One region of the Priestia sp. GS2 genome, then DNA from elsewhere that is predicted to be linked to it. Evidence: predicted binding sites of a transcription regulator. Region 1 holds the regulator's gene; the other holds the start of a gene.
The links. Region 1 encodes LexA, which represses DNA repair genes until DNA is damaged. Its sites were predicted from a motif close to CGAACATATGTTCG; they were not measured.

Region 1 (4,464 bases):
ACCGCCAGTATCATAGCTGTTCAGTTGTCCAGTTCGAAATAATGTTCCACTGCTAATAGGCTGTTCATTGTTGACGGTCACATAACTTAGTACGTACATGCGTTCATCAATAAAATAAGGCAAACTTCCAAAGTGTTTGCTGTGCTGTGTTTCTTGCTCAATATAAGGTTTTAGAAACGGGGTTAAATTTGAAAAAATATAATCTTGTACTTTATCATAGGTTTTATTTTCGTATGTAATGGTTGCTCCATGCTCTTCAGCCAGTTTAGGCTCCAATACGCGAAACTGATTCATAAATTCAATGACGTCATCGTACGAATAATGGTTTCCCTTTACTTCGGTACGAATCGTCATTACACCGATTTCAAATGGGCATAAAAAAATATCAATAGACAACACTTCGTTTAAAATGGTTGACGCCTTTGTTTCAAATGTAATCTCTTGATTCATTTTTTTTGAAAATCGAATAAGTCCAGTTTCTTTCGTTGATTGAGGAAAAAGAATACATTCAATATAAGGAAGAAAATATTGATCAAGACTAGCATGAGAAACAAAGTAGTCCTCGCTATAAAATTTCTTTTCTAAATCTTTATTTTCTAGAGAAAAAAAGTCAAACTCATGTTTATTAAGAGCGGAAATTAAATCTTTTTTCTCTTTTCGATTAAAAGAAAAAGGAAACAAGAACATATTCATTGCACGATTAGGTGTAATATCTTGAAAAGGAGAGTTCATTGCTTGCGGCTTATTCACTAAAAAATCCCTCCCTTACGTTTTTCATTGTGGCTCTTTAAGTAATATACCTATATTTGACCAAAAAAAAACATAAAGAAACCAGCTGATTTTCCAGCTGGTTTGTTTTAATGAATAGAACGGTATACTCCAATGACTTTTCCTAAAATAGTTACATGGCGTAAGATAATAGGTGCCATTGTAGAGTTTTCTGGCTGTAAGCGAACAAAATTATCTTCTTTAAAGAAACGTTTTACAGTTGCTTCGTTGTCTTCGGTCATTGCTACAACAATATCGCCGTTATTAGCTGTTTGTTGTTGGCGAACAATTACCATATCTCCATCTAAGATACCAGCTTCAATCATACTTTCTCCCATGATTTCTAGCATAAATACTTGCTCATCAGGAGAGGCATACTTGTCAGGTAATGGAAAGTACTCTTCTACATTTTCAATTGCAGTAATTGGAAAACCCGCCGTAACTTTACCAATAACAGGAACATTTATCACTGCGCTGTGTGGAATGGTCACATCAGCCTCTGCTTGAAGAATCTCAATTGCTCTTGGTTTTGTTGGATCTCTACGAATTAGCCCTTTGCTTTCTAAACGAGCTAAGTGCCCGTGAACTGTTGAACTAGATGCTAAACCAACTGCTTCACCAATTTCACGAACAGATGGCGGATATCCTTTTAATTTCACTTCATGCTTAATGAAATCTAGTATTTCTTGTTGCCGTTTTGATAGCTTCATATATTTCACCTCATCTTTAGCTATTCTTTGCTATAAATTATATCATGGCTATATATAATATACAAACATAAGTTCGAAAAAACCCATTGACAGAAACGGGTGTTCGCAATAAAATGAGAACATACATTCTGAGGGGGATTTGAGATGAGACCATTAATTGAATCTATTAAGCATTACACTACCTTTTTTGTGGTTATCGCCGCACTTACATATGTCTTGACGTTATTATTAGGAGCAGATAGAGTGGAGTTAGAAAAATACACAACTGTTACCATTGCAAAGGGTGATACTATTTGGGAATTATCCCAAGAATATAGTAAGCATCATAATTTATCACCAAACGAATTTGTAGAATGGGTCCAAAATATGAATGAGCTAACTGTTCCATCTACACAGTCGCTTTCTCCGGGAGATCAGCTATATATTCCGGTACTAAAATCTGAGTTAGCAAGTGATCATCAGATTGCTTTTGATAAATGAACTAGAACTACGAGTCCCCTGCTAAATGATGGTAGGGGTTTTATTATTTTGAAATAAAGAAAGGGAGCTAGATAGATGAAAGCAGTTATCTATTGTCGAGTAAGTACAGATAAAGAAGCGCAAGAAACATCGTTAAAGAGGCAGGAAGAAGAGTTAATGCAGCTTGCTAAGGTGCATAATTTTACAGTTGGTGAAGTTATCTCTGAAAAAGCAAGCGGTTATGAAGTTGACCGAGAAGGAATATTAGAAGTGTTAGAATTGGTAAAATCAGAAGGTGTTTCGACCTTGCTCATTCAGGATGAGACACGACTAGGACGAGGGAATGCAAGGATTGCTTTATTACATGCATTAAATAAGGAAAAAGTAGCAATTTATACGATTAGTCATCAGGGACAGCTACAGCTATCAGAAGCTGATTCCATGTTGTTAAACATCATTAGCTTGGTAGAGGAACATCAAAGGAAATTACATAATGCAAAGATTAAACGAGGGATGAAAAGAGCGGTTGCCAATGGTTATCATCCAGAGCATAATTTAAAGAACCAGCATGTAAACTCAGGTAGAGACCGAAAGGAAGTTCCTATAGAAGAGATTGTACAACTACGTAACAACGGCTTAACGTTTGCAGAAATTGCTGTCACCCTAAAGGGCTTTGGCTATAAGGTGTCAAAAGCAACTGTACATCGTCGCTATCAGGAGTACTGCGATGATCAAGGCGAGCTTCTTGCTAAAAAACAAGAGATTTAGTAAGATGTGTGTACGTATTGTATTATGGTTTAAATTGTATTAAAAAGCGAGGAGTTCTGACAAAATGTTGTCTAAAGATAAAATGGCACGAATCAATCACCTATCTAAAAAATCAAAGGCGGAAGGTTTAACAGAAGCTGAAGCCACAGAGCAGCAAGAGCTTCGTAAAGAATACTTACAAACGTTCCGTCAATCAATGACAAATCACCTTCATACAATCAAAGTCGTTGATGAAAAAGGGAATGACGTAACCCCTAAAAAACTGAAAGATAGCAAAAAGAAGCGTCTACACTAAGGCGATAGTTTGCTGTGGTGCAAAAACTAGAGAAATGAGTTTCTCTAGTTTTTTGTATATTTTTGCGTTTGGAAACGAAAAATGTAAAAGTACGAAAAAAAACGAATCAAATATTGTACAAAATCGTGAATCATTAGTATGATTACATATATACATAGTTTTGAAAGGAATGAAGAGTTATGACACAACGTATTGAAGATCTTTCAATTGCAACAATTCGTACTTTATCAATTGATGCTATCGAAAAAGCAAACTCAGGTCACCCAGGTATGCCAATGGGAGCAGCTCCAATGGCTTACACGCTATGGACAAAGTTTATGAACATTAATCCATCAAATCCAGATTGGTTTAACCGTGATCGCTTTGTTTTATCAGCAGGACATGGTTCAGCACTTTTATATAGCTTATTACACTTAGCAGGCTATGACCTATCAATCGACGATTTAAAAAACTTCCGTCAATGGGGAAGTAAGACACCGGGTCATCCAGAGTATGGTCACACAGCAGGTGTTGATGCAACAACTGGTCCATTAGGACAAGGAATTGCAATGGCGGTTGGTAAAGCAATGGCCGAGCGTCATTTAGCTGAAACATATAACAAAGAGGGACTTGAAATCGTTGACCACTTTACATACGGTATTTGTGGTGACGGAGACTTAATGGAAGGTGTATCAGCTGAAGCAGCTTCACTAGCAGCGCACTTGAAATTAGGTCGCCTTGTCGTGCTTTATGATTCAAACGACATCTCATTAGACGGAGACTTAGACCGTTCATTCTCTGAGAACGTAGAAGATCGTTTCAAAGCTTATGGATGGCAAGTAATTCGCGTAGAAGATGGAAATGACTTAGAAGAGCTTTCAAATGCAATTGAAGCAGCTAAAGCAGATCTTTCTCGTCCAACTTTAATTGAAGTTAAAACAACAATTGGCTATGGCTCTCCAAACCATGCAGGAACATCAGGCGTTCATGGTGCTCCACTAGGCGCAGATGAGACAAAATTAACAAAAGAGGCTTACAGCTGGACGTTTGAAGAAGATTTCTATGTGCCAGAAGAAGTTTATGCTCACTTTAAAGCAACGATTGCTGATGAAGGTGCAAAGAAAGAAAAAGAATGGAACGACGTTTTTGCTCAGTATAAAGAAAAACATCCTGAGCTAGCCGCTCAATTCGAATTAGCTGTCCAAGGTAAACTTCCAGAGGGCTGGGAACAACAATTACCTGTATATGAAACAGGTTCAAGCTTAGCAACTCGTGCTTCATCAGGTGAAGTATTAAACGCAGTAGCACAAGCTGTCCCTCAATTCTTTGGTGGTTCAGCAGACCTTGCTGGTTCAAACAAAACAATGATTAAAGGTGCAGAAGACTTTACTGCAAAAGCTTACAGTGGACGCAACATCTGGTTTGGTGTTCGTGAATTTGCAATGGGTGCAGCGCTTAACGGTATGGCTCTTCATGGTGGTGTGA
Region 2 (4,464 bases), 2.7 Mb from region 1:
TAGGTGGATTTGATACGGCAATGAATGAGGTTCGAAACATTGATACGGACTTATTCAATATTTTTAGTGGCACAAGCTTCTTAGGCATCATTTCGTTGTTTGCATGGGGATTAGGTTATTTTGGACAGCCTCATATTATTGTTCGATTTATGGCTATCTCATCAGTAAAAGAAATTAAGCCTGCTCGTCGCATTGGGATGAGTTGGATGCTTGTTTCAGTGGTTGGAGCTATGCTAACGGGCTTTGTAGGCTTAGCCTATTATACAAAACAAGGGTTGGACATTGCCGATCCTGAAACGGTATTCATCGGATTAAGTACGATTTTATTTCATCCAATTATTACAGGTTTCTTATTAGCAGCTTTGCTAGCTGCCGTAATGAGTACCATTTCATCACAACTTCTTGTAACGTCAAGTTCATTAACAGAAGATTTGTACAAAACATTTTTCCGACGTTCAGCAAGTGATAAAGAACTAATGTTGGTTGGACGTGGATTTGTACTTCTTGTATCCATCATTGGTGTCATGATTGCATTTAATAAAAGCGGTACAATCCTATCCTTAGTCGGTTATGCGTGGGCAGGGTTTGGAGCTGCTTTTGGTCCTGTTATCTTATTGAGCCTTTATTGGAAACGAATGAATAAATGGGGAGCGTTAGCAGGTATGGTTCTTGGTGCCGTGACGGTTGTTGTATGGACAAAGATCCCTGGGCTATCGGATTTATTATACGAAATGATTCCAGGTTTTTTAATTAGCTTAGTTGGAATTGTAGTAGTAAGTCTATTAACACCTGCTCCGAACGAGAAAACGCAAAGCGAGTTTGAAGAATATAATCAATCAGCGTAACCAAAAAGACCTTTCTAATTTAGAAAGGTCTTTTTGGTTACAAGCCGTATTCTTTAATTTTGTTATACAATGTTCCTCTTGAAATTCCCAATAAATCAGCTGCGGCGCTCTTATTGCCATAGGTTCTTTTTAGCGTATCTTGAATAAGCTGCTTTTCAGAGGATGCTTCATTCAAAGGCTCATGAAGATTGATTTGACGTTTTAATTCAGCTGGTAAGTGTTGTGCCGTGATGGTTGGCAAATCGTTAAGTAAGATTAGTCGTTCTATAGTATTTCGAAGTTCTCGTACATTACCGGGCCACTCTTGATGACAAAGCGTTTCCACAATATCTTCATCAAGAATCGGTTTTGCCTTTTCGTACTTTATGCTAAATTCTTCAATAAATTGTGTAATGAGCGTTGGAATTTCATTCTGACGCTCTTTTAAAGGTGGAATATGAATATTGATGACCGTTAGCTGATAATAAAGGCCCTCATAAAATTCTCCTTGCTCGATTAAGCTCTCTAATAGGATAGATGTTGAAGCCATAATCCTTGTATTAACTTGAACTTGCTCATTACTTCCCGTCATGTAATAAGCAGCGTTTTCGAGATAGTCACACAGTTTAATTTGAACATCTAAAGGCATCTTATGAACATCTTGAATAAATAAGGTTCCGTTAGCTGCTAGCTCTAATTTTCCAGGCCTTTTATCGGTTGTAGGCTGTGAGAATACGCCTTGCTGATATCCGAAAAGCTCCATATCGATGAGGCCAGGAGGAATAGTTGCGCAGTTTAGCGTAATAAAGGGTTCGTTTCGTCTTGTACTATCGTAATGAATAGCCTGAGCAAGTAGTTCTTTTCCAGACCCTACCTCTCCGGTTAATAAAATAGGAATATTTGTAGACGAGACCTTTTTAGCCATTTCTATCTCTTCTTCAAGGGAAGAGTTCTCCCCAATAATAGAAGAAAATAAGCTCTTATCACCTACCAATGGGTCTTGTTCGACTTCTTCGTGCAGTCGAATAATATTGGTAATATCATGCTCGGTTGCCACTGCACCAATCACTTTATGACCTTTTACAATAGGTGAAGCATTTACTAACACATGCGTTTCTTTATTTGGCTTATGGTATGCGCCTCGGATTGGTCGACCTTCGTTTAAGATTTTATGTAGCACAATGGATTCATCATCGAAGTACGTATTAATAAACTCGCCAACAATTGCTTGTTTAGCGATTTTGTACGTATTTTCAGCCGCTGTATTCCACAGTACTACTTTTCCTTTATCATCAACAACCGTCACAGCATCGTTAATGGTTTCTCCCAGCGTTTCAAAATAAGAGAAAACATCTTCATTTTCAGCTTGTAGATAGTGAATCCAATCGGAAGGATGAAGTACACCGTGAATAGAATTAGTTTCGTATGCTTGGATAAGAACTGGACGCTCCCAGTTAACCTTTGATGTTTTGAGGTCAAGCCAAGTAGATATAGTAGAAGGAGACCAGTTGGTTTTATAAATCCAATCAATAATAGGCATGCTCATCGAAGCACTCTGGAGGGCAAACTGTTCTGTTGTATGAAAGATGTAATAATGTTTATCAAAAACGATAACATATTCAAAGTTAGAAAGTTCGGATTTTATCTGGGACATGGATGTAGATGGACTGGTTAAAATAAAGGAGTCGTTTATTTTAATTGAGCTCATTGGATTGTACTAAACCCCTTTCATATTCTTACTTTTCATTAAATGTATCATACTTTTTAAAAGGTCGCAAAGCGCTTCTTTTGATCTATTTTATAGCTAATTTGCAAAGGGATTATATATTTGCTCAGACTGGGTATACAAATGAGAGATGAAGAAACAAGGAAAATTTGAACAGTCAAATACTATTGAGTTCCATTATATAAAAAGAAGTGATAAAATACGAATATAAGTTCGTGTTTTAGGAGATTACGGTACTATAATTTTTAACACTAAGGGAATGGAGGCCTCTCTGTGGCAGATCAATTTAAGCTAGTATCCTCATATGAACCTCAAGGGGATCAGCCTAAGGCAATCGAAAAAATTGTCAAAGGTATTCAGGAAGGAAAACAGCAGCAGGTGTTATTAGGTGCAACAGGAACAGGTAAGACCTTTACGATTTCTAACGTAATTAAGGAAGTTAATAAGCCTACCTTAATTATTGCTCATAATAAAACGTTAGCTGGTCAGTTGTATAGCGAGTTTAAAGAGTTCTTTCCGGATAATGCAGTAGAATATTTTGTAAGCTATTACGACTATTATCAGCCGGAAGCCTATGTTCCACAAACCGATACGTTTATTGAAAAAGATGCAAGCATTAATGACGAAATCGATAAGCTGCGGCACTCTGCAACGTCTTCGTTGTTTGAGCGAAAAGACGTTATCATTATTGCCAGCGTTTCTTGTATTTATGGATTAGGTTCACCGGAAGAATATAAAGAAATGGTTGTCTCGCTTCGTGTCGGCATGGAAAAAGAGCGAAATCAACTACTTCGAGATCTTGTTGACGTACAGTATGAACGAAATGACATCGACTTTAAACGCGGGACGTTTCGCGTGCGTGGAGATGTAGTGGAAATTTTTCCAGCGTCAAGAGATGAGCGCTGCATTCGCGTTGAGTTTTTTGGTGATGAAATCGATCGGATTCGTGAAGTCGATGCTTTAACTGGAGAAGTACTTGGCGACAGAGAGCATGTTGCTATCTTCCCAGCGTCTCACTTCGTAACTCGTGAAGAAAAGATGAAAGTAGCCATTAAAAATATCGAGAAAGAGCTTCAAGAACAGCTTGAAAAGATGCGAGAAGCAGGCAAGTTACTAGAAGCTCAGCGCCTTGAACAGCGCACAAATTATGATTTAGAAATGATGAGAGAGATGGGGTTTTGTTCTGGAATTGAAAATTACTCTCGCCATTTAACACTACGTCCACCAGGATCAACACCATACACGCTGCTAGACTTCTTTCCAGAAGACTTTCTTCTTGTGGTAGATGAATCACACGTGACTATTCCACAAATTCGCGGAATGTATAACGGAGACCAAGCGCGTAAACAAGTGCTGGTTGACCACGGCTTTCGCCTTCCGTCCGCGCTTGATAACCGCCCGTTAAAATTCGATGAATTTGAAGATCATATTCATCAAATTGTTCATGTTTCAGCAACACCAGGGCCTTATGAGCTTGAGAAAGCGCCTGATGTCATTGAACAAATTATTCGACCAACAGGATTACTAGATCCGAATATTGAAGTGAGACCAATTGAAGGCCAGATTGATGATTTGATTGGTGAACTTCAAGATCGAATTGCGAAAAACGAGCGCGTTCTCATTACAACGTTAACGAAAAAAATGTCAGAGGACTTAACCAATTACTTAAAAGAAATAGGCATTAAAGTACAGTATTTGCATTCTGAAATTAAAACGCTTGAGCGAATTGAAATTATTCGAGATTTACGACTTGGTAAGTTTGATGTTTTAGTTGGAATCAACCTTCTAAGAGAAGGGCTCGACATTCCTGAAGTGTCACTTGTTACAATATTGGACGCAGATAAAGAAGGATTTCTACGATCAGAACGATCACTTATCCAAACGATTGGTCGAGCAGCGCGTAATGCCAATGGG

Region 2: a site for LexA is predicted at 2,753-2,766, ahead of uvrB (excinuclease ABC subunit UvrB). Genes of this name have one in related genera too.

What each region holds. Positions count from the first base shown of each region.
Region 1 covers NZ_JAZGJX010000001.1:880,012-884,475, forward strand. The annotation lists gene V2145_RS04535 (hypothetical protein) at 1-750, opposite strand, end outside; gene lexA (transcriptional repressor LexA) at 858-1,478, opposite strand; gene yneA (cell division suppressor protein YneA) at 1,623-1,958, shown strand; gene V2145_RS04550 (YneB family resolvase-like protein) at 2,034-2,705, shown strand; gene V2145_RS04555 (DUF896 domain-containing protein) at 2,770-3,000, shown strand; gene tkt (transketolase) at 3,180-4,464, shown strand, end outside.
Region 2 covers NZ_JAZGJX010000001.1:3,553,224-3,557,687, reverse strand. The annotation lists gene putP (sodium/proline symporter PutP) at 1-845, shown strand, start outside; gene V2145_RS18225 (sigma-54 interaction domain-containing protein) at 883-2,532, opposite strand; gene uvrB (excinuclease ABC subunit UvrB) at 2,824-4,464, shown strand, end outside.